DNA from 4 places in the Nonomuraea sp. NPDC050536 genome. Region 4 is predicted to be linked to each of the others. Evidence: riboswitches for the same ligand, from Rfam matches in the RefSeq annotation. Region 4 holds a riboswitch; each other region holds the start of a gene.
The links. A riboswitch is a leader RNA that binds a small molecule or an ion and turns the genes downstream of it on or off. The one in region 4 is predicted to bind cyclic di-AMP.
Positions count from the first base shown of each region.

Region 1: it holds a riboswitch for cyclic di-AMP, as region 4 does, so the genes downstream of both, ACIBHX_RS17140 (C40 family peptidase) here and ACIBHX_RS17880 (hypothetical protein) in region 4, are expected to answer to the same signal.
Region 2: it holds a riboswitch for cyclic di-AMP, as region 4 does, so the genes downstream of both, ACIBHX_RS11880 (C40 family peptidase) here and ACIBHX_RS17880 (hypothetical protein) in region 4, are expected to answer to the same signal.
Region 3: it holds a riboswitch for cyclic di-AMP, as region 4 does, so the genes downstream of both, ACIBHX_RS18630 (CHAP domain-containing protein) here and ACIBHX_RS17880 (hypothetical protein) in region 4, are expected to answer to the same signal.

Region 1 covers NZ_JBITHD010000005.1:252,303-258,144, reverse strand. Annotated here, with positions in the region: gene ACIBHX_RS17150 (branched-chain amino acid aminotransferase) at 1-44, opposite strand, end outside; gene ACIBHX_RS17145 (3-isopropylmalate dehydrogenase) at 184-1,233, opposite strand; cyclic di-AMP (ydaO/yuaA leader) riboswitch at 1,334-1,476, shown strand; gene ACIBHX_RS17140 (C40 family peptidase) at 1,498-2,040, shown strand; gene ACIBHX_RS17135 (ROK family protein) at 2,765-3,928, opposite strand; gene ACIBHX_RS17130 (sugar ABC transporter substrate-binding protein) at 4,027-5,118, shown strand; gene ACIBHX_RS17125 (ATP-binding cassette domain-containing protein) at 5,119-5,838, shown strand; gene ACIBHX_RS17120 (sugar ABC transporter permease) at 5,835-5,842, shown strand, end outside.
Region 2 covers NZ_JBITHD010000003.1:400,467-406,308, forward strand. Annotated here, with positions in the region: gene ACIBHX_RS11865 (glycosyltransferase family 4 protein) at 1-139, opposite strand, end outside; gene ACIBHX_RS11870 (M48 family metallopeptidase) at 136-1,422, opposite strand; gene ACIBHX_RS11875 (hypothetical protein) at 1,428-2,216, opposite strand; gene ACIBHX_RS11880 (C40 family peptidase) at 2,277-2,786, opposite strand; cyclic di-AMP (ydaO/yuaA leader) riboswitch at 2,848-3,018, opposite strand; gene ACIBHX_RS11885 (NlpC/P60 family protein) at 3,321-4,295, opposite strand; gene ACIBHX_RS11890 (NYN domain-containing protein) at 4,393-5,715, opposite strand.
Region 3 covers NZ_JBITHD010000006.1:5,798-11,639, reverse strand. Annotated here, with positions in the region: gene ACIBHX_RS18640 (ABC transporter substrate-binding protein) at 1-698, opposite strand, end outside; gene ACIBHX_RS18635 (RNA polymerase sigma factor) at 1,023-2,261, opposite strand; gene ACIBHX_RS18630 (CHAP domain-containing protein) at 2,387-3,088, opposite strand; cyclic di-AMP (ydaO/yuaA leader) riboswitch at 3,102-3,237, opposite strand; gene ACIBHX_RS18625 (Gfo/Idh/MocA family protein) at 3,314-4,270, opposite strand; partial or broken gene ACIBHX_RS18620 (aldo/keto reductase) at 4,281-4,766, opposite strand; gene ACIBHX_RS18615 (hypothetical protein) at 4,883-5,836, shown strand; gene ACIBHX_RS18610 (DUF6716 putative glycosyltransferase) at 5,833-5,842, shown strand, end outside.
Region 4 covers NZ_JBITHD010000005.1:397,052-402,893, forward strand. Annotated here, with positions in the region: gene ACIBHX_RS17855 (rod shape-determining protein) at 1-313, opposite strand, end outside; gene ACIBHX_RS17860 (threonine/serine exporter ThrE family protein) at 432-1,769, shown strand; gene ACIBHX_RS17865 (PadR family transcriptional regulator) at 1,743-2,252, opposite strand; gene ACIBHX_RS17870 (MDR family MFS transporter) at 2,309-3,742, shown strand; gene ACIBHX_RS17875 (DUF5302 domain-containing protein) at 3,778-3,978, shown strand; cyclic di-AMP (ydaO/yuaA leader) riboswitch at 4,143-4,278, shown strand; gene ACIBHX_RS17880 (hypothetical protein) at 4,491-5,276, shown strand; gene ACIBHX_RS17885 (alpha/beta fold hydrolase) at 5,375-5,842, shown strand, end outside.

The DNA.
Region 1 (5,842 bases), 140 kb from region 4:
TCGGAATGCTGCACATCGAAGCTGAGCTTCTGAGCGATGGTCATGACGTGGGTTCCTTCTCTCTACGGGTGCCAGATAAGTACTAGTGTCTCGCTATTTGGGATGGCAAGGGTTGTCGGGCATGCAAAAGCGCCTGGCGGTCCTTTGGAGGAACCGCCAGGCGCGTTTCTGAGCTAGGCGGCCCTAGCCGGATACTCGCGCGGTGATGTCGTCGCCGATCTCGTGCGTGGTGCGGCCGGTCCAGCCGGTGAGGCGGTCGACGATGTCGTCGGCCACGGCCTGCTCGACCTTGGCGGCCTCCGCGTGCAGGCCCAGGTGGTCGAGGAGCATGGCGACCGACAGGATCGTGGCCGTCGGGTCGGCCTTGCCCTGGCCGGCGATGTCCGGGGCGCTGCCGTGGACCGGCTCGAACATGCTCGGCGCGGCGCCCTCCGGGTTGATGTTGCCACTGGCCGCCAGGCCGATGCCGCCCGCGATGGCGGCGCCGAGGTCGGTGATGATGTCGCCGAACAGGTTGTCGGTGACGATCACGTCGAAGCGCTCGGGCTGGTTGACGAAGAACATCGTGGCCGCGTCGATGTGCACGTAGTCGGTCTCGACGTCCGGGTACTCCTCGGCCAGCCGGTTGACCGTGCGCTGCCACAGGTCGCCGGCGAAGGTCAGCACGTTGGTCTTGTGCACCAGCGTGAGCTTCTTGCGCGGCCGCGTCTTGGCCTTCTCGAAGGCGTAACGCACGACGCGCTCGACGCCGTAGGCGGTGTTGATCGACTCCTGGGTCGCGACCTCGTACGGCGTGCCCTTGCGCATGATGCCGCCCGTGCCCGCGTACAGGCTCTCGGTGCCCTCGCGGACCACGATCATGTCGATGTTCTCGGCGGGCGTGTCGGCGAGCGGGGTCTCCACGCCGGGCAGCAGCTTGATCGGCCGCAGGTTGACGTAGTGGTCGAAGTCGAAGCGGATGCGCAGCAGCAGGTCACGCTCGAGCAGGCCCGGCGGCACCTTGCGCGGGTCGCCGACGGCGCCGAGCAGGATCGCGTCATAGCCGCGCAGCTCCTGGAGCACCGAGTCGGGCAGCACCTCGCCGGTCCTGTGGTAGCGCTCGGCCCCCAGGTCGTAGTGGGTGATGTCGAACTTGGGCCCGACGGCCTCCAGAACCTTCAGCCCCTCGGCCACGACCTCGGTACCGATCCCGTCGCCGGGGACGACGGCCAGGCGAATGTTGCGCGACTCCATGGCCGGTACCTTACCTGCTCGTCTCGGCTGCCGAACACCTCATCTCACTTCCCGGACATGGTCGCTTTAACCGATTTGCGCCCTTTTGACCGTTTCGTTAGAGTCCCCCCCGCCTAATCCGTGGAGCCCCTCCACGGAGCCGGGGACCCACTTTCCCCCTGGGGCGAATCCGATCTTTTTCGGTAGGGCGCCTTCCACGTCCGAGCCCGTCAGCTAACCCGGCCGGCCTCATGGAAGGACAGACCCCTGTCTACCATTGCCACTTTGGCATTCCTGGCGATCGCCGCCACGTCCCCCACCCCCTCCTCTGATTCGACCGTCACCCTCACCGGGGCGCAGGTCAAACAGGTCCAGGTATCCCATCTCCCGACCCCCGCCTGGAAGATCGCCCTGAAGTTCGCGATGGCCAAGCGCGGCACGCCCTACGTCTGGGGCGGCACGGGCAACGGCGGTTACGACTGCTCCGGCCTGATGCTCCGTGCGTACGGCAAGGCCGGCATCACCCTCCCCCGCACCGCCGCCGAGCAGTACTCGGCCTTCTCCCGCAAGATCGCCTGGAAGGATCTCCGACCCGGAGACCTGGTCTTCTTCCACGACCTCGGCCACGTCGGCATGGTCTCGCGACCGGGCTACATGGTCGACGCGCCCCACACGGGCGACGTGGTCAAGGAAGAGCCCCTGTCGGGCTGGCGCCGCTCCAGCTTCGCCGGCGCCGTCCGCCCTGACCCCAAGGGCGTCAAACAGTGGGCCAACCAGATCAAACTCCGCAAATCCCCCGCCCCCGCCATGCCCACCGCAACCCTGTAACTCCTCCTCTTTCGGGGCGGCTTGCCGTCGTCCGACAGGCGCGCCGTTGTTCGACAGGCTTGCTGTGGTTCGACAGCTGCTGTTCGACGGACTTGCTGTTGTTCGGCGCTTGCTGTTGTTCGACAGGCTTGCGGTTGTACGGCAAGCCGCCCCACCCGCCGCCCGCCGTCGCGCCTTACCGACGCGCTTGCGGCGCCACGCTCATGGGGTGCCGCTACCTCGCCGTCACGGCGCCCACGACCCGCTTACCCAGGTCCCGCGTTGCCCGGCGTACATGGGCGCCGCCCTCCACCGCACCACGTCTCGCCGACCCGGCGCCTAGGAGAAACCCAGGTGCTGCAGGGATCGGGACCCCTGTGGGCCCTCCCGGCGCCGGGTCGGCGAGACGTGGGACGGCGGTCGGCGGCGCTGTCGTACGGCGGCAAGCCCGGGCCCAGGCAGGTGCATCCCGGGCGCCGTGACGACGAGGTGGCGGCCTCCCGTGAGGGACACGCCGCGAGCGCGCCGGAAAGCCACGACGGCGGGCGGCCGGTAGGGCGGCTTGCCGTACCGGAGAAGACGAGGGAAAGGCCGCGTACCCCAGAGACGCCGGACGGCCTGCCGTACCGGAGAACACGCAGGGAAAAGCCCCGCACCTCAGAGACGCCGGACGGCGTGCCGTACCGGAGAACACGCGGAGAAAAGCTCCGCAGCCCAGAGACGTCGGGCGGGCCGAGGAAGACAGCTATGCCCGGCGGGAGTCGAAGATCAGGTCCCAGGCGCGGGAGCGGGCGTGGGCGACGGCGCCGAGTAGGACGCCGCTGTCACCGAGCGCGCTGGGGACGACCACGGGCCTGAGCGGGCCGAGCTCGTCGATGCGCGACTGGATGGCCTCCCCGAGGAGGTCGAGGTTGCGTCCCACTCCGCCGCTGAGCACGATCACTTCGGGATCAAGGACGGCGGCGACCGTCACCAGGAGGGCGCCGATGCGGCGGCCCTCCGCCTCCACGACCGTGCGCGCCACCGGATCGCCGCCCGCGGCGGCGGTGAAGACCTCCTTCGCCGTGGCGAGGTCGAGGCCGGCCGAGCGGGCCGCGCGCACCACGCCGGTCGCGGCGGCGACCGCCTCCGTCGAGCCGTGCGCCTGGAGATCACCGGTATCCCACGGGTCCTCGGCGGCGGGAACGTAGGAGACCTCGCCGGCGGCGCCCCTGGCGCCCACGTAGAGCTCGCCGTTGACGACGATGCCCATGCCGACGCCCGTGCCGATGGAGACCAGCGCGAAGTTGCTCTTGCCCTGCCCCTCGCCGTAGGCGTGCTCGCCGACGGCCGCCAGGTTGATGTCGTTCTCGATGACGAGGTCGACCGCGAGCGCCGAGCGCAGCCGCTCGGCGATGTCCGGGTCGGGCAGGTTCGGGGCGAACAGCAGCTTGCCCACCGCCTGGTCGTAGACGCCGGGCGTGCCCACGACCGCGCAGGCGATCGAGCTCCAGTCCAGGTCGGCCTCGCGGGCGGCGGCCCTGGCCAGTTGGTCGACCACGGTGGCCAGCTCGGCGGAGCTGCGCGCGGTGTTGCGCCCGTCGGTGCGGCCGACGAAGGCGCCCCGCAGGTCCGCCACCGCCACCCTGATCCAGTCGCGGCCGATGTCGATGCCGGCGACGTGGGCGGAACCGGCGTTCATGTCGTACAGGGACGTGACGGGACCCGGCCTGCCCGACACCTCGCCGACCAGGTGGACGAGCCCGTCCTCCTCCAGTCCGGCCAGCGCGGCCGACACCGTCGGCTTGGACAGCCCGGTGATCTTGGCCAGATCGGCACGCGACGCGGGACCGTGCTCATGGAGCTGGTCGAGCAGCCGTCGCTCGTTCAGCACCCGCAGCAGCCGCGGATTACCCAGCTCACCCCGCATCTTTCGCCTCCTCAGAGGAGAACTCTAGCCAATACCCCTAATAGTAAATTACCTTTCTTACCAAGCAGCCGGCAGAGGGCTCGAGAGGACGATGGGCGATGCATCGAGCATGGCGAACAATTCCTGTTGCGGCGGTCCTGCTGGCCGCTGCCTGCGGGAACAACACGACCACCGCCAGCCAGTCACAGGCGCCGGCGGCGGGTGAGAAGGGCGGGACGATCGCGCTGTTCCTGCCCGAGTCCAAGACCACGCGGTACGAGGCGTTCGACCGCCCGCTGTTCGAGGCCAAGGTGAAGGCGCTCTGCGGCGCCTGCAAGGTCCTCTACAGCAACGCCGAGCAGGATCCCGCCAAGCAGCAACAGCAGGTGGAGGCGGCGATCACGCAGGGCGCCAACGTCCTGGTGCTCGACGCGGTGGACGCCAACGCGGTGGCGCCGCTGGTCAACCAGGCCAAGCAGAAGAACATCCCGGTGGTCGCCTACGACCGGCTGATCTCCGGCATCGACTACGCCTACTACGTCTCGTTCAACAACGTGCGCGTGGGCGAGATGCAGGGCCAGGCCCTGCTGGACGCGATGAACGCGCGCGGCACCGCGGACAAGGGCCAGATCGTGATGATCCACGGCTCGCCGACCGACCCCAGCTCCGCCGACTACAAGAAGGGCGCCAAGAGCGTCCTGGACGGCAAGGTCAAGGTGGGCAGGGAGTTCGACACTCCCGACTGGAGCCCGGACAAGGCTCAGCAGGAGATGGAGCAGGCCATCACCGCCATCGGCCGTGACCAGGTCGTCGGCGTGTTGAGCGCCAACGACGGCATGGCGGGCGGCGCGATCGCGGCCATGAAGCGGGCCGGCTACAAGATGCTGCCGCCCATCACCGGCCAGGACGCCGAGCTGGCCGCCGTCCAGCGCATCCTGACGGGCGAGCAGTACATGACCATCTACCTGGACATCAGGTCGGAGGCGGAGAAGTCCGCGGAGCTGGCGGTCTCGCTCGTCAAGGGCGACAAGCCGCAGGCGACCGACAAGGTCAACAACGGCACCGCCGACATCCCGGCCTTCCTCCTCGACCCCATCGCGGTCACCGCCGACAAGATCAAGGACACGATCGTGAAGGACAAGTTCTACACGGTCGACCAGATCTGCACCGCCGAGGTCAAGCAGGCCTGCGCGAAGGCGGGCATCCAGTAAATGCTCTCCGCGAAGGACATCACCAAGCGGTACGGCGCGGTCCAGGCTCTCAGCGGCGCGAGCCTGGACCTGCGCGAGGGCGAGGTCGTGGCGCTGGTCGGCGACAACGGCGCGGGCAAGTCCACCCTGGTCAAGACCATCGCCGGGGTGGTCAACCCGGACTCGGGCACGATCACCGTGGACGGCGAGCCGGTCAGGATCAGCACCCCGCACGACGCCCAGGCCCTGGGCGTCTCGACCGTCTACCAGGACCTCGCGCTCTGCGAGAACCTCGACGTGGTGGCCAACCTCTTCCTCGGCACCGAGCGCAGGAGGTTCAGCGTCCTGGGCCACATCGCCATGGAGAAGGCCACCCGGGAGCTGCTCCACCAGCTCGACGTGCGGATCAGGGACATCAGGGTCCCGGTCGCCATGCTGTCGGGCGGCCAGCGCCAGTCCGTTGCCATCGCCAGGGCGCTGATCGGTGAGCCCCGCGTGGTCATCCTCGACGAGCCCACCGCGGCGCTCGGCGTGGAACAGACGGCGCAGGTGCTCGCCCTGATCAGGCGGCTGCGCGAGCGCGGCCTGGCGGTGCTGGTCATCTCGCACAACCTCGCCGACGTGCGGGCGGTGAGCGACCGGGTGGTGGTGCTGCGGCTGGGACGCAACGAGGGCGAGTTCGAAACGGCCACCGCGACTCAGGAAGAGATCGTGGCCGCGATCACGGGAGCGAGGCAATGACGGA
Region 2 (5,842 bases), on a different contig from region 4:
GGTCGAACTCGGCGCACCCCTGCCACGCGGGTGCGTACACCGCCACACCGGGCGTGCGCAGCGCCAGCCCCTGCACGAACGACTGGATGCCGCCTGGCCGCGGGGGAAAGTCGTTCGTGACGATCACGACGTTCCTCATGGTGGTACTGGAGAGCCGTTCAACAGGGCCCAGGAGCGGGCCATGGCGATGCGCTGAGGCGCCGTCGGATGCGAGGCATAGAGCACATATTCCACAACATTCGGCGTCAAGTCGGAAATGTTGGCTACGGCCAGCCGCTTCTGCATCGACACGAACGTGGCGGGGTCCCTTGTCAGGTCCAGCGCGAAGGCGTCGGCGCTGGCCTCGACGTGGCGGCTGACGAGGTTCTCCCCCGGCCCGGACAGCACGGTCGCCAGGCTCATCAGTCCGATGACCACGCCCACCGCGCGCGGATCGGCGATCGACGCGACGCCGCCGCGCCGTCGTACCAGGGGGAAGACCACGAACAGCAGCCCCGCGCCGAAGGCGGCGGTGAGCGCGCCGACCAGCGTGCCGTAGATGACGTCCTGGTGCTCGGCGTGGCCCAGCTCGTGCGCCACGACCAGCTCGATGTCCTTCTCCGGCGCCTGGAGCAGCGTGTCGTAGACGACGATGCGCCGCGTGGCGCCGAACCCCGAGACGTAGGCGTTGAGCGCCCTGGTCCGCTTGGAGGCGTCGGCCACGAGCACGTCCTCCACGGGCACGTCCGCCCGGGTGGCCATGCCGAGCAGCTTGGTGCGCAGCGGCCCGGAGGGCAGCGGGCGGAAGTCGTTGAAGAGCGGCTCGACCACGACGGGGTAGACGAACGAGGCCACCACGGTGAACAGCGCGGCGCCGATGGCGGCGGGGATCCACCAGCGTCTGAGCCTGCGCGCCAGCGCCATCAGCACGATCAGCATGACCGACAGGATCACCACGCTGATCGCGATGCCCTTGAGCCGGTCGCCGGTCCAGCTCGCCCAGTTCTGCGTGGACAGGCCGTACTGGCGGAGGATCGTCTCGAACCACATGCCCAGCGGCCAGCGCAGCAGCTCGACGATCGCGGTCAGCACCAGCACGCCCAGCACGATCCGCACCCATCGCGGCCCCCGCAGCCGGGCCAGCAGCCGCGCGCCGAAGGGCGTGGCGACCAGGACGCCGGCGAAGACGATCGTCAGCGCGAGCGAGAGGTTGCCGGGGACGCTGGTGGCGGCGTCGAAGGCGTCGGCGCGGGCGATCTGCGCCGCGGTGAAGTCGCGCGCCGGGTCGGGCGGGACGTAGGGAGCCTCGGGCGGCAGCGCCCGCCACGGCGTGGTGAGGATCACGACGGCCATGATCAGCGCCCCCAGGACCACCATGGCGATACCGGTCCCCCGCGACGGCCGCGCGTCCTCGGTGAGGTCGTCAGGCGCCGTGTCGATCATCGATGTCACCCCAGTCGCTCGCGCACGTAGTCGCGCCACATCCCGGTCAGCCGCGCGACGTCAAGTCCTACCGTCGCGCGCAGCGCCCGGTCCACACCACGGGCCCGCGCGTCGCGGTAGAGCGCCACCAGCCTCTCCTCACCGAAGCGCTCCGCCAGGAACCGACACGCCAGCCACGCCTCCTGATAGCTCTGCGGCAGCCGTACGGCGCCCGGCGCGAACCCGCCGGGACCCGGCAGCGCGCGCGGCACCCGGCCGGCCCTGACCTCGGCCCTGAGCTCCGCCGCGGCCACGGGCAGGCTCAGGCCGGAGTCCTTGTAGGCCACGTAGTCGGCGAAGCCCTCGTAGAGCCACGCGGGCAGTCCCTTCGTCCCCGCGGCGACGTGGGTGAGCTCGTGGGTGAGGACCACGTCGCGGCCGGTCGGGGTGAGCCGGGCGAAGCCGTCTGGCACCACGATCACCCGGTCCCCGTCGGCCAGCGCGGCCAGCCCCGCCACGGAACCCACTCCGGCCATCCGGGCCGCCTCGGCAGCGGAGGCGGGGACCACGACCTTCGCCGTCACCCGCCCGCCCAGGACGCGCGCGACCCGCCGCGCCGCGGTGTCGGCCCGGCCGGCGAGGTCGCGGAGAAGCTTCGGGTCCGCGCCGGGACCGGCGACGACGGACACCTCGCCCCGGACCGCCTGGGCGCTCGCGGCGGGCGGGGTTCGCGGGATTTGGGGCGCGCCGGCGGCGACGAGCCCGAGCAGCAGCAGGCCCGCGATCACCATTTTGCGGCTCACCTGCGCGGACACGATGCTCGATGGTAAGCACGAAGGCCCCGCCCCACAAATGGGGCGGGGCCTTCGTGACGGTCAGAGCCCGGGTCGGACCGCTCCGGCGAACGTCGACTTCCGCCATCCGCTGAGCTTGTCGATCCGGACCCTCTCACCGGTCTTCGGCGAGTGGATCATCTTGCCGTTTCCGACATACATGCCCACGTGGCCAAGCCCGTGGAAGAACATCAGGTCACCCGGCTGGAGATGCTTCCAGGAGACCTTCTTCCTGATGCGGGCGAACTGGCTTGCCGCCACGCGGGGGAGCTTGACCCCGGCCTTGCGCCAGGCGTACTGGACAAGACCGGAGCAGTCGAACGAGCCGGGCCCGGTGGCCCCGTACCGGTACGGGTCACCGATCTGGGCCTTGGCCACGGTTACCGCCTTCCGGGCCCTCGACTGCTGCCGAGCGAATGTGGCCGCCCTCGCCGACTTGGCGGTGGTCGCCGCCTTGACGGTGAAGCTGACGGCCGTCTCTGTCGTCGCCGCCTGAGCCGCTGGGGCATGGAGGACCAGACCTCCGGCCGTCACGGTCATCGTGAGTGCCACCCCACTCAGGGCAAGGCGAGACAGACGGGGGTTATGCAGGGGAGTAGACAGGATTTCTCCTTGGGTCTTCCACGAACGCCTACCGGGTTAGCTGACGGATTCGGGCCTGGAAGACTCGCCCTACGGCACGCCATGCGCGCCGATTCACCCCTTGATCCCTGGGGGACGATCAGGGATCTGTGGTTCCCCGGCTCCGTGCCTCCTGACTGCACGGACTCGGCCAATGGATCTTTATGCGTCCACATCGACCACGGTGCCGGGGTTCGATGTCGGTTGGCGGCGACCTGGCTGGAGCACCGCGACGCCAGAAGCTACGCCGAAAGGTCACGATCCGGCAAAGTGACAGCAAAGTTGTCAAGATCGAATAAGCGGCTTGTAAAGCCTCCAACCCCTGCTGGAACGAGGGGCGCCGTTACCGAAAAGTGACCCTTCTCACATTTGGAGCCCCACCTGCGAGTCAGGTCCCATCTGTCACACAAGTCACACGAATAACAGCAGGCCGCGGCCTGCCGTACGGGTAAGGGGGCTCGAAAGCTAGGGCCGGATCGCGCCGGCGAAGCCGCTGCCGTAGCTGGACAGCTTGACCACCTTGACCACGTCGCCCGTCTGGGGCGCGTGGACGATCTCGCCGTTGCCGGCGTACATGACGACATGGCCGAGGCCGGAGTTGAAGATCAGGTCGCCCGGCTCGAGCGCGTCCATGGAGACCTTGCGGCTCGAGCCCCAGGCCCACTGCTCCCACGTCGTGCGCGGGAGAGACACGCCCGCGGCCCGCCAGGCCGCCTGCATGAGCCCCGAGCAGTCCCAGCCGCCCGGCCCGGTGCCGCCGAAGACGTAGGGCTTGCCGATCTGGGCGTAGGCGAACTTCAGCGCGGCCGCGGCGCTGCCGGAGGCGGGCCCGGTGTACACCTGGCCGTGGCTGTTGGGGTCGCCCGCCTGGTAGGCCCCCAGACGCTTCAGCAGCTTCTTCTGCTGGGCGATGAGCTTGAGGATCTCGCCGCGTTCCTTCTCGACCGCGTCGCGCTGCTGTGTGGCCTGCTGGTAGGCCTGCTGGGCGCCGTCGCGCTCGGTCTTGAGTCCGCGGTTCTGCTCGTCGAAGGCGGCCAGGGTCTCGCCCCGCTCGGCATTCAGCCGGTCGGCCAGCGCGAGCCCGTTGAGCATGCCCGCCGGGTCGCTCTGCTGGACGATGGCGGGCAGCGAGGCCGGATCCATGCCGGAGGTGTAGGCGTTGACGGCGATGGCCACGACCTGATCGCGCAGGCCCGCCACGGTGGCGAGCCTGCTCTTGTAGCGGTCGTTCAGCTTGCCGTAGGCCTGCTTGGCCTTCTTGTACTTCTCGTTGGCGGTGTTGTAGCGGTCGACGACCTTGTCCGCCTGGTCGTTGAGCTTGGCGAGCTTGGCCTTGGCCTGCTTGAGCGTGGGTTTCGGCGCGGCCAGCGCACCTCCGTTCGGCGAGAGCAGCAGCCCGATCGCGAGACCAGCGGCCAGCGGCACCCGAACGAACTTCACAGCAACGCCTCCCAGCGGATCACATCTGGGGCGAAATAGTACAGATGTGGCGGCTGAGCTCGTTAGATATTCCGCCGATTTGTCATCTGGAGGAAATCTAGGCGCGACCGAGCCTGCGCAGCAGCACTCCAGAAGGAACGGGTCTGGCACCCATCCGCCGCACGGATTCGGCGACCTCGCGGTCGGACGACACCACCGCGATGGCCCTGCCTGGCGGCTCCGCCCGCACCAGCTGGCGGATGAGGTCGTCGGCTATCTCCCCCGGCGCGCTGAACAGCACGCGGACCCCGCGCGGCGCCACGACCTGCACGGGGGCGTTGAGCTCCGCGCCGTCGAAGACCACGGTCACCTCGACCCTGGTCTGCGCCACGAGCCCGCCGAGCCCGGTCATCAGCCGGTTGCGCTGGTCGGCCAGCGTGAGCGTGCCGTAGCCGGTCTTGGTCACGTTGTAGCCGTCGATGATCAGGTGCACCTGCGGCAGCGCCAGCAGCTGGTCGAGCAGCTGCGGGTCGTCGTCGGCCAGGGCCCGCGCGGGCACCCCGCGCACCCCCGGCGCTCCCGGGCTGATCGCGGCGACGGAGTCCGCCGGCTTGCTGATCGTGGTCGGCAGCGCCAGCTCCCTGCGCAGCCCCGCGGAGGCGTCCTGCAGCGCGTCCAGCAGGACGCGGATGCGCGCGTCCTCGATGCTGCGGCCCTCGCGGGCGGCCCGGCGGGAGGCCTCCAGCTGCTTCTCCACATCGGCCAGGCGCTCGCGCAGCCGCCGCAGCTCCTGCTCCCCCGCGCTGCCCGCGGCGGTGGCCGCCGACCTGGCCTCCCCGGCCACGTGCTCCATCTCCTCGGCCCGCCGTACCGCGGACTTCGCGCGCTCGCGCGCTTCGTGCAGCTTGCGGCGCAGGTCGGAGTTCTCCGTGCGGGCCAGCTTGAGCTGCTCGCGCAGGCGGTCGGACTCCTCCTTGGCGGCGCTCTTCTGTACGGCGAGCTGCTCGCGCAGCTTGGCGACCGCCTCCTCCTGCGCCGAGCCCTCGGCCGCCACGGCCGACTGCTCCAGGTCGGCCCGCGCGGCCTCGACCATCTCCGCCCAGCCGGGCGGGCGGGTGAGGTAGGCGGCGGCGGCCACGAGCACCGGATCGGCCGCGGGCGGCACGTTGCCCTCGACCAGCGAGGCCACCAGCTCGGGCCAGCCGGCGGTCACCGACTCCGCGATGACCTCGCGGAACTCCTTGTCGTTCTCCAGCTGGGCGGCGATCGGGGCGCTGCCCAGCTTGGCGCGCTTACGCGGGTCGAACTTGGCGATGCCGCGCAGCGGCGGCGGGATGGTGGCAGCGGGCATCGAGCCGAGGACCTGAGCGGCCAGGTCGACGACGTTGAGCCGCACCTGCTCGGGAAGCGGGCGAGACAGGCCTTCACCCGCTGAGCTCATCCCACTGTCCCTTCGTGACGTGCCCTTTCAGACAAGGGTACGGCTGCCGCGTACCTGACCGTAACCGGTCATCCTGTATGGACAAGCGCTTGGTAGGGGTGTACGACTGTCCGGAGACCCGGAGGCG
Region 3 (5,842 bases), on a different contig from region 4:
GAGGTGTCGAAGTACATGACGTTGCCGTTCTTCGCGGCCTCCTGGTAGAGCACCACCTGGTAGAGGGTGTTGGTGCCGTCGGTGAACCTGCTGTCCTTGACCTTCGCCTGGAACTGCTGGCCGACCTTGATGAAGTCGTCCCAGGTGGGCCAGAGCGCGCTCACCTTCTCGCGGTCGGTGGGCAGGCCCGCCTTCTTGAACAGGTCGGCGCGATAGCACAGGCTCATGCCGCCGATGTCGGTGCCCAGGCCGAACAGCTTGCCGTCGGCGGTGACGCCGTTCTCCCACTTCCAGGCGGGGAAGTCGGCCTTGCGGCCGTCCAGGCCGTACTGCTTCAGATCGGCCCACCACTCGGGGTGCGCTTTGGCCAGGCCCATGCCGCCCTCGTCGATGCCGATCACGTCGCCGGCGCCGTTGCCGGCCTGCAGCCACTGGATCATCTGCGGCCAGTACTGCTGCTCGAACTGGTCGGTCAGGTGCTCTTCCTTGATCTGGATGTCCTTGTGCTCGGCGTTCCACCTGGTGATGGCGTTCTTGTAGCCGAAGTTGCTGCCGCCGCCGAAGGTCTGCACCCGGATCGTGACCGGCTGCGCGGCCGCCGACGTCTTGGGAGCGGAGGTGGAGCCGCTGCTGCACGAGACGGTGGTGGCCAGCACGGCGACCACGGCTCCTGCCGCGGCAAAGCGCTTGTTGGTCATGATTCCTTGCCCCTCTGGGTGGGTCGTGGGTGGGAGGTGGGAGGAGTTGGGAGCGCTCCCAGCAAGAGTGCCTGCAGCGCCCATTCCCGTCAATCCACCGAAACGCAACCGTTACCGGGCGTGCCATCGAGCAGGACTTTCACGGACGAACGCCCCAAACATGCTGTTGGGAGCGCTCCCATCCCATCCACGTCGTTTCCGCGCTTTTACGGCAAGCCTGGGGACCGCCTCTCACCGTCGCGGGCTCGCGTGGGTGCACGGCGGCAGGGCTGAACGCGTGCGTGGTGCCCGCCGTAACGCCGCCCTGTGGGCCTGGCGCCAGGGTCAGGCGGGATCGCAGGCCTGGGCGCGGGCGGCGAGCAGGACGCGCTCGCGCTCGTTGCGCGTGAGCGTGGCGGCGCGCTCGAACTCCGCGCGCGCCTCCTCCCGGCGGCCGAGCTTGAACAGCAGGTCGCCGCGGACGCTCGGCAGCAGGTGGTAGGCCTTGAGCGAGGGGTCGTCGACGAGCTGGTCGATCAGCTCGAGCCCGACCGCCGGGCCGTACGCCATCGACAGCGCGACGGCGCGGTTCAGCTCGATGACGGGGGAGGGCGACAGGTGGGCCAGCTCCTCGTAGAGGGCGGCGATCCGCGGCCAGTCGGTCGACTCCGGCGTCAGCGCCCTGGCATGGCAGGCAGCGATGGCGGCCTGCAGCGTGTAGGGGCCGCGCGCGGCGCTGAGCGTCCCGGCGCGCTCCAGCGACTCCAGGCCGCGGGTGATGTGCGGCCGGTCCCAGCGGGCGCGGTCCTGCTCGAGCAGCAGCACGGGCTCGCCCGACGGGCCCACCCGGGCGGCCGAGCGCGACTGCTGGATCTCCATCAGCGCGACCAGCCCGTGCACCTCGGGCTCCGCGGGCATCAGCCCGGCCAGGACGCGGCCCAGGCGCAGCGCGTCCTCGCACAGCCCCGGGCGCATCCAGTCGTCACCGGCGGTCGCCGAGTAGCCTTCGTTGAAGATCAGGTAGATGACCTCGAGGACGGACGTGAGCCGTCCCGCCAGCTCCGCGCCCTGCGGTACCTCGAACGGCACGCCCTTGTCGGCCAGCGTCCGCTTCGCGCGGACGATCCGCTGGGCCACCGTCGGCTCCGGCACCAGGAAAGCCCGGGCGATCTCGTCGGTGGTCAGCCCGCCGAGCACCTTGAGCGTGAGCGCCACCCTTGCCTCGGTGGACAGCACCGGATGGCAGGCGGTGAACACCAGCCGCAGCAGGTCGTCCTCGATCTCGTCGACCTCGGGCAGGTGCTCGGTGTCGTCCAGAGCGTGACCGATCTCGGCGAGCTTGCGCTCGTAGTTCTGCTGGCGCCTGATCAGGTCGATCGCCCGCCGCTTGGCCACCGTCATCAGCCAGGCGCCCGGGTTGCGCGGCACGCCCGTCTCCGGCCACTGCTCCAGCGCGGCTACCAGGGCGTCCTGCGCCAGCTCCTCGGCCAGGCCCAGGTCGCGGACGAGGCCCGTCAGCCCGGCGATCAGCCGGGCCGCCTCGATCCGCCAGACGGTCTCAACCGTGCGATGAGCGTCGGTCACCGGGCCATCACAGCAGCTCACCCGTCCCGCTGACAACGGTGTCCCGGCCGGTCTTGTCCACGATCGTGAACTTCACGAATGGGGGATCGATCATGACCGGCAGGACACGCAACGGCGGGGAGGGGTCAGGAGGCGTACTCGGGGTAGCCGTAGCCGACGACCTGGGACTTGGGGCGGACGCGCTTCTCGACCTCACCGTTGCCGGTGTTGCCCTCGATCGTGGTGATGGTCCCGTTGTGGTTGTCCTTGACGACGAAGCCGACGTGGTCGATGTCGTCGAGGCTCTTGCTGCCGTCCCAGGCGTAGTAGACGACCGCGCCGGGCTTGGGGGTGTTGCCCCAGCGCTTGTTGTTCTTGAACCACTTGGCGTAAGTGACGGTGTAGGCGTCCCAGCCGACGGTGGAGCGGGCGCCGGTCTGCTCGCCCACCCAGGAGACGAACATGGCGCACCACGCGGCGTTCCGGTACTCCGCCTTGCTGCCGCCGTCGCGCCTGACGGTCTCCGTGGCGCGCGGGGAGTTCATGTACCACTTCTGGAACTTGGTCCCACCGCCGCTGGCGTCTTCCCTGGTGCCGATCTGCCTGGCGGCCAGCGTCAGGACCTGGGCCGCGGTGACCCTCGCCTTGACAGTGTGCGCCTTGACGGTGTGCGTCTTCGTGTAGGTCTCGTCGGTGATCACCTGCGCGGCGGGCGCCTTCACCGAGGCGGTGTCGGCGGTGGCGGCCTGGGCCGCGTGGGAGCCGAAGGCGGTGGTGAGGACCGTCAATCCGAGGACGGCGTGAGCGTAACCGATCTTGGGCGCACGAGTAAGACGATGCTTGACCATCGGGTGGGAGATCTCCTTGCTTCCATGCCGCTTACCGAGTTAGCTGACGGGTTCGGGCGTGGAAGCTGCCCTACGGCACCGTGGTGCCGATTCACCCCAAGGACGTGGGTCCCCGGCTCCGCGCGAGGCGGACTCAGCGGTCACAGGGTTTTCCTGTGATGTGGCAACGAAAAGGTTGCCCGGACATGGAGAAAGTAATACATGCGGCAAGAGGGTGACAAATCCCTAAAGGTAAAGTTTGGTGATCTGCCCCCGTGCTTCGTCCAGCAACCCGGCCATCGCGAGGCTCTCATCCAGCGGCATGACAGGGCTTTCCGTGCGCCCCTCGGCCAGGGCGTCGCGCACCTCACGAAGCTCGCCCGCGTAGCCGTTTTCGGCCGGATCGAGCAGGTGCTCGGAGGGGCTCACACCGGGTCCTGACAGCACGACCCGGCGCGGCGCCCAGAAGGGCGCGTCGATGTCGGCACGCAGCGAGGAGCCCACCACGGTGGCCGTGTTCGGGTAGGCGGCGAGTAAAGAGACGTCCACGAGCGCCCGGGCGCCGGACGGGTAGATCAACACGCCGCCCGCTTCAGCGTCCACCCCGGTGGGCGCGAGCGAGCCCGTCACGTGCAACGACGCAGGCTGGCCGAGCAGCAGCTGGGCCAGCCCGAACGGGTAGATGCCCAGGTCGAGCAGCCCTCCGCCGCCCAGCGCAGGGGCGAAGAGCCGATGGGCGGGATCGAAGGGCTGCGCGAAGCCGAAGGACGCCTGCACCGACCGGACGTCCGTCACGGACTCCTTGACCATGCGGATCAGCGGGTTGAAGCGCATCCACATGGCCTCCATCAGGAAGACCCCGGTCTGGCGGGCCAGCCGGACCATGCGCTCGGTGTCGGCGACGGAGGCGGTCAGCGGCTTCTCGCACAGCACCGCCTTACCGTGCGCGAACGCGGCCTCGGCCACCTCCAGGTGCTGGGCGTGCGGGGTGGCCACGTAGACGGCGTCCACCTCGGGGTCGGCGCACAGCTCGTCGTAGGAGCCGTACGGCGTGCCGCCGAACTCGGCCGCGAAGGCGGCCGCCCGCTCCGGAGAGCGCGATGCGACAGCCGCGACCCGCATCCCGGGCTCTGCCGCGATGACCGCGGCGACGGTCCTGGCGATGCCGCCGGTCGCCGCGATGCCCCACCCTAAGTCCGCCATGCCGATCACCCTATCGGTTGAAGGTCGCCGGATCGGGGCCCAGTCGCGTGCCCCTGCTCAGCGCGCCGATGGCCGCCATGTCCTCGGCGTCGAGGAGGAAGTCGAAGACGTCGATGTTCTCCCGTATCCGCGCCGGCGTGACGGACTTGGGGATCACCACGTTGCCGAGCTGGATGTGCCAGCGCAGCACGATCTGGGCGGGCGATTTGCCGTGCTTGTCGCCGAACACGGCCAGCGCGGGGTCCTCCAGCAGGCCGCGGCCCTGGCCGAGTGGGCTCCACGCCTCGGTGAGGATGCCGTTGGCGGCGTGATAGGCGCGCAGCTGCTTCTGCGGGAAGTACGGGTGCAGCTCGATCTGGTTGATCGACGGGGTGATCTCGGCCTCCCGGTCGAGCCTCTCCAGATGGTCGAGAGTGAAATTCGACACACCGATGGCCTTGACCCGGCCCTCGCGGTAGATCTTCTCGAGACTTTGCCAAGCCTGCACATATCTGTCCCAGCTGCGGAATCTGCACGCCGTCGGTGTTGAGCATGAGCGAGTTCATGCGATCCATTGTTCACGCGGCGTTACCTGTCGCTTCAGGTGACCTGGCTAACTTGGGGGCCGTCGTGATGAACCAATGGGGCAAGGCGGCCTCGGCCTGGGTGGAGTCGCCGCTGCAAATGCTGTGCGCCGTCGAGGCCCACCACGCCGGACTGCTCGGCCCGGAGACCAGGCTGGTGCCCCGCGCCGGGCTGCGCCCGCTCAGGGTGACCCGCCGGGAGCTGGCCAAGCTCGCCCTGCCCAAGGGGCTGGAGCTGGCCGAGCCGCGCGAGCGGATGCCGCGCAAGGTGCAGGCGGTGGGCGACGCGTTCTCCGGGCGGGTGCAGCTGCGCTGGCTCGTCTCCGGCCCGGGTCCCATCGTGATCGTCGACGACGGGCTGGCCACGCTGCGGCTGCTCGAGCTGCTGGCGGCCGGGCCGTACAAGCCGCTGCTGCGGGCGCGCGCCCAGCCGGGACGGCTGCGCGAGCTGCTCGGCCTGGCCGCGGCGATCCGGCTGCACGCCAGCCGGGTGTCCGTCTTCACCGCGCTGCCGGTCCCCGCCCAGCTGGCCGAGGGCGTCGCGGCCGCCGGGGTGAACCTGGTCAGGCACGACTTCGGCTGGCTGCGCGAGCAGCCGCAGAGCACGCCGACGCCGCCCGAGCGGACCGTGGTGCTGGGTACCTCGCTGGTCCGCAACGGCCTGGTGCACCGCGAGAACTACCTGCGCTGGCTGGCCGAGCTGGCCGACAGCGAGCCGCTGGCCTACTTCCCGCACCGGCGCGAGGATCCCGGCGACGTGGCGATCATCCGCGAACGGCCCGGCATCACCGTGCACGAGGCGGGCGCCCCGGCCGAGCTGACCCTGCGCGGGCTCGAGGCGGGCCAGCGGGTGGTGAGCCTGCCGTCCACCGCGATCACCTCGCTGCGGGTCCTGCTCGGACCGCGCGGCGTGGCCGTCGAGCCGGTGGACGTACCCGACGAATGGTGGACCAGCAGGGCCGCCCCGGCCCTCCGCTCGCATTTGACAGGAGTACCCAGGTGAAAGTGC
Region 4 (5,842 bases):
GGTCGCTGGGCAGTGCGATCACCATGCGGGGGCGGGCGAAGGGATGCCCGTGCGCCTTCTTCAGGAAATGTCGCAGCATGTGGCGGGTGAGGTCTCCGTCGTACGGCACGCCGCCACTGACGGGCCTGACGGTGAGGATGTCCCCTTTGGGGGCTGGATCGGCGCCGACGGCCACCACCTTGCCGGTGGCCAGGGAGCGGGTCACCACTGAGGGCTCGTTGAGGACGATGCCCTTGCCCTTGACGTAGATCTGCGTGCTAGCCGCGCCGAGGTCGATCGCCACGTCACGGCCGAGGATACGAAGCGGGTTCATTGCCGCAGTTCCGCTGTTGGCGTCATGTAACGGTCGTTACCGGTCATGTTTCTCAGCAACACCAAGAACGGATCTCCCTTTGACCTTGCCGGGGCTCGTGATCGGGAAACCCTTGGCTGTGAGGTTGAAGCGCGCCGCACGGCACGCCTGGGAGCTGATCATCGGGCGCCGCCCCAAGGACGTCACGACGGTGCCGGTGGCGGATCTGCAGGCCCAGTGGAAGCGCGAGTTCGCGGCGTTCCTGTGCGAGCTCGGCTCGATGCTGGTGATGGCGGGCGCGCTCATCGAGGAGGTCGAGGACGCCATCAGGGACGTGGCCGCCAGGAACGGCGCCAGGGTCCGCTCGTTCGTCGTTCCGACCGGGGTGTTCGTCCGGGTGGGGGAGGGCGACAACGACGCCATCGACTTCCTGCCCATCGAGGGCGAGAGGCTCACGCTGGCCCAGATCCAGGCGCTCTACTCGCTGGTCGACAGGCTAAGGGACGAGCCGACGACGGCGGCCGACGCCATGGAGGAGCTGCTCAGGGTGTCGGCGATACCCGAAAGGTTCAGCCCGATCGAGGCGGTCGCCGGGTACGCCGTGCAGACCGTCGGGCTCGGCGTCATCCAGCACGCCACGCTCCCCGCCGTGGCCGGATACGCGGTGCTCGGGCTCGGGGTCGGCGTGCTGCGCATCATCGGGTCCAGAATCGCCTGGCTCAGGACGGCGCTGCCGGTGGTGGCGGCGGCCGCGGTGACGATGGTGGCTCGGGTCTGGGCGGGGCCGGTGCTGCACGAATGGGCCACGTTCATGCTCGTCGCGCCGCTGATCGCGTTCCTGCCCGGCACCCAGCTCACCATGGGGGTGATCGAGCTGTCGCAAGGCGACGTGCTGTCCGGGCTCAGCCGGCTGGCCAGCGCGTTCAACGTGCTGCTCCTGCTGACGTTCGGCATCCTGGTCGGCACCTCGGTGGCCACGCAGGCTCCGATTCCGCCGGGACCGGCGGCGCACGGGCTGGGCGCGTGGGCACCGTGGGTGGGTGTGGCGCTTCTCGGCGTCGGGTTCGTGGTCTGCTACTCGGCGCCGCGGCGGTTGCTGCCGTGGCTGCTGGCCGTCCTGCTGGTCGAGCGGGCCGCACAGGTGCTGGGCAGCACGGTGGCGGGGGCGCCGTTCGGCGCGTTCGTGGCGGGGCTGGTGCTGCCGGTGCTCGCGCACTCGATCCAGCAGCGGGCCGGGACGCCCTCGCAGGTGCTCTACCTGCCTTCGTTCTGGATGCTGGTGCCGGGTTCGCTGGGGCTGGCGGGGGTGAGCGAGCTGGTCGTCGAGCAGAGCGCGGCCAGCCTGGCAGACCTGGTGCAGACGGCGGTCATCGTGCTGGCGATCGCCCTGGGCATCCTGGTCGGCGCGAGCTTCGTCCCCCGCGAACGCCTCGAGGTGGTCACCGGGAGGTCAGAGCCGAGAACGGAGTTCGGCTAGGCACTCCTCGGCCCAGGCCAGGCCGGTTCTGGTCTGTGCCAAGCCGAGCTTGAGCGCGAACCTGCCGAAGTTGGGCTTGGTCTCGGGGTCGGGGTAGCACTCCAGCACCGACAGCCGCTCCGCGAAGCTGTGCCTGATGCGCTCCAGCACGTCGATGGCCTGCCGGGTCTCCAGCAGGGGGAGCAGGAAGGCCTGGAGCGCGATTTCGCTGCGGATCGTGATGGCGGGGTCGCGGTCCTGGAGCCAGGCGCGCAGCTGGTCCATGCCCTCCTGGGTGATCGCGTAGATCTTGCGGCCGCGCGCTCCCTCGGACTGGACCGCGATCAGCCCGTCGGAGTCCATCTTCACCAGCTCGGGGTAGATCTGCGTGTGCCCGGCCTGCCAGACGTGGTTGAGCGAGCGCTCGAACGATTTGGCCAGGTCGTAGCCGCTGGCCGGGCCCTTGACTTCGAGCAGGCCGAGCAGTGCCATCCGCAGGGACATGATCTCATCCTAAAGCAACACTTGACATGTAAGGAGTTACAGGTCAATCTTCACGTGTGAAACCTAACATATCGCTGCTGCTTGCCGTGCTCGGCGGGATGTTCCTGGCCATGCTCGACCAGTCGATCGTCGGGACCGCGCTGCCACGGATCACCGCCGAGCTGGGCGGGACCACGCTCTACACCTGGGTCGTCACCGCCTACCTGCTGACCTCGACGGTGACCGTGCCGATGTACGGCAGGCTGTCCGACCAGCACGGCAGGAAGCCGCTGCTGCTCATCGGAATGGCCGTGTTCATCGTCGGATCGGCGCTGTGCGGGGTCGCGCAGGACATGACGCAGCTGATCGCCTTCCGCGCGCTGCAGGGCTTGGGCGCGGGTGCGCTGATGCCGTTGTCGCTGGCCCTGGTCATGGAGATGTTCCCGCCGGAACGAGGCGGCTCGCGCGTCCAGGGCGCGCTCGGCGCGGTGATGGCGCTGAGCTTCCTGGCCGGGCCGTTCGTCGGCGGTGTCTTCACCGACCAGGCGAACTGGCGCTGGTCGTTCTACGTGAACGTGCCGCTCGGGATCGTCCTGATGGCGATCGTCTGGCTGCAGCTGCCGCGCCGTGCGGGCACGGGCGGCGGGCGGCCCGACTACCTGGGCATCGGCGTGTTCACGGTGGCCATCAGCGCGCTGCTGGTCGGCCTGACCGAGAAGGGCGTCGACGGGCACACCTGGACGAGCGCGGCGGTGGTCGTTCCTATCCTGCTCGCGCTGGCGTTGCTGGTCGTGTTCGTGCTGGTCGAGCTGCGGGTGGAGCATCCGATCATGCCGATGGGGCTGTTCGCCAACCGCAACTACACGCTGGTCATGGTGATCTCGTTCTTCACGGCGTTCTGCATGTACGCCGGCGTGGTCTTCCTGCCGCGCTACTTCCAGTCGGCGCTCGGCGTGAGCGCCACCGCCTCGGGGATGCGGATCTACCCGCTGACCCTGGCCATGGTGTCGGGCAGCATCATCATGGGCGCCCTGATGACCAGGACCCGCCAGTACAAGCCGTGGCTGATGGCCTCGCCGTTCCTGCTGATCGCGGGCACGCTGCTGTGCGTGAATCTGGCCGTCGACACCTCGCCCTGGCTGCTGGCGGGCTGGATGGTGCTGATCGGGCTGGGCATGGGCCCGATGTTGTCGGGGCTCACCGTGGCCGCGCAGCAGTCGGTGCCACCGCAGCACATCGGCGTGGCCTCGGCCAACCTGACCTTCTTCCGCCAGGTCGGCGGCTCGGTCGCGCTCGCCTTCGCCGGCACCGCCTACACCTCCGTGATAGCGAGCCAGGCGCCGCGCCACGGGCTGCCCGCCGCGCACGCCGCCGCGGCCGCGGAGGTCATCCCGATGCTGGGCGTCGCGGGCGCCGCCATCGCGCTCGTGGCGATCCTGGCGCTGCGCGGCGGCGTGATGGCGCGCAACTCGCAGGCGCAGGTCAAGGTGGAGGCGGGTTTGGCATCGTGAGAAACTTTGAGGGTCCCCAACACCAGGAGGTCCTCATGGCGGAAACACCGGAGCAGGAAGTCAGCGAGACTCCCGAGGACGAGATGAAGCGCAAGTTCCGTGAGGCCCTGGAGCGCAAGCGCAACCAGAACGCCGACACGGCCGCGGGTGGCAGGGGCGGGGATCCGTCGAAGATTCACGGGGCTCACGGTCCGGCCGGCAGCAAGCGCGCGTTCCGGCGCAAGAGCGGCGGCTGACGCTGGTGTTTCTAGGGGGTACGGCTTGCCGTACCCCCTCTCTTTTGACCCACAAAGGTAGATCTTCTGCCCTTTTCATGGGTTTTGTTTTGCTTTTGCCGGATTTGGCCCATAGAGTCCTTTGCGTTACCAGCTGGTGACCGTGCCCTTCACAAGGAAGAGGCCGCCAGCAGGCGCCGAATCCCGCACCGCGGGAACCGGGGAACCACGTTCCTTGGGGTGAATCCGGCTCGCGAGCCGGTAGGGCATCTCCACGTCCGAACCCGTCAGCTAACCCGGTAGGCGAGATGGAGAGGACTTTACTCACATGCACGCTCCCCCGCCGCGCACAGAGTCACACCCTGCCGCAGCCGACTGACGGCGCGCTTCCCCACAGCTTCCCCCCACAGCTTTCCCCCCTGCGCTCTGCGTAGTGACCGTATGGCCTTCTGCCCGGCTACGCCCTGCTGATTGAGCGCTTTGCCCTGTCTCCACACGAAGGACTTTGCTTTTCCATGTCTGCCCTTTTTGGCATGCGTTCTTTCGCCCTGCTCGGCGCCGGTCTCATCAGCGCGCTGACCATCAGCACCACCGCCGCCCACGCCGACTCCTTCGACCAGAAGAGGCCCCTGCTCAAGGGAGCGACCACCGCCTCCTACTTCTGGGACGACTCCTCCGGCCGCGCCGGTGACACCGGCCTGCCCGCCAGCGGCAAGCCCATGCAGAAGGGCCTGGTCGCCAGCCCCAGCTGGCCCCTGTTCACCGAGGGCTACGTCATCTACAAGGGCAAGAAGGCGCCGTTCTTCGTCGGCGACCGCGGCCCAGGTACCCCCTCCAGCAGCGGTGTCATGCTCGACCTGGACGCCAAGACCTTCGCCCATCTCACCGGTGGCAAGTTCAACTCCTCCACGCTCGGCGTCGACGGCGTCGGTGGCGAGGGCCACATCAAGGTCAGCTACGTCATCACCAAGTGGGGCGGCGGCGCGGGCAAGAAGAACTACCCCGTCTCCTTCTCCACCGGCGCGTGGGCGCGTATGGACCACAACCCGGCCAAGCCGCCGAAGATCGTCCTGCCCCAGGCCCCGAAGCCGAAGCCCGCGCCCAAGCAGCCGGACGCTCCGGCCCAGGCCGCGCTGCCTGCCAAGCCCTCGCAGGACAAGCCCGCCCCGCTGAACGCCGCGGTGGCTGCTGCCGCCGCCGCCCAGCCGGTCAACGAGTCGAACGGCGTCGGCGGGTTCGCCATCGCCGGCGGCCTGGCCATCCTCGGCGGTGGGCTCGTGCTCGGCCAGGACAAGCTGCGCAAGCTCGTCCGCCGCTGATACCAGGGTCCTCCTCGCGGCCGCCCCTTCCCCCTGGACGGCCGCGTGGAGGGCCCTTTCCTCTTTACGTCGAGAAACTAGAATGCCATTCTGATCGGGTGACCACGCGCGTTCCCGTCAACGGCATCGAGATCGTCTACGAGAGCATGGGGTCGCCCGACGGGCGGCCCCTTCTGCTGATCATGGGCCTCGGCGCCCAGCTCATCCACTGGGACGACGACCTGTGCGGCCTTCTGGCCGAGCACGGCCACCACGTCGTCCGCTACGACAACCGCGACTCGGGCCTGTCCACCCACCTGCCACAGGCGGGCGATCCTCCCTATTTGCTGGAGGACATGGCCGACGACGCCGCCGGGCTGCTCGACGCGCTCGGCTGGGAGGCGGCGCACATCGTGGGCGCCTCCATGGGCGGCATGATCGCCCAGGCGCTGGCCGTCCGGCACCCCGAGCGGGTGCTCACGCTCACCTCGATCATGTCGACGCCGGGACCGTCGATCTCCCCGCCGACGGAGGCCGCGCTGGCGGTGCTCATGTCGGCGCCGCCGTCGGAGCGCGAGGCGCTCATC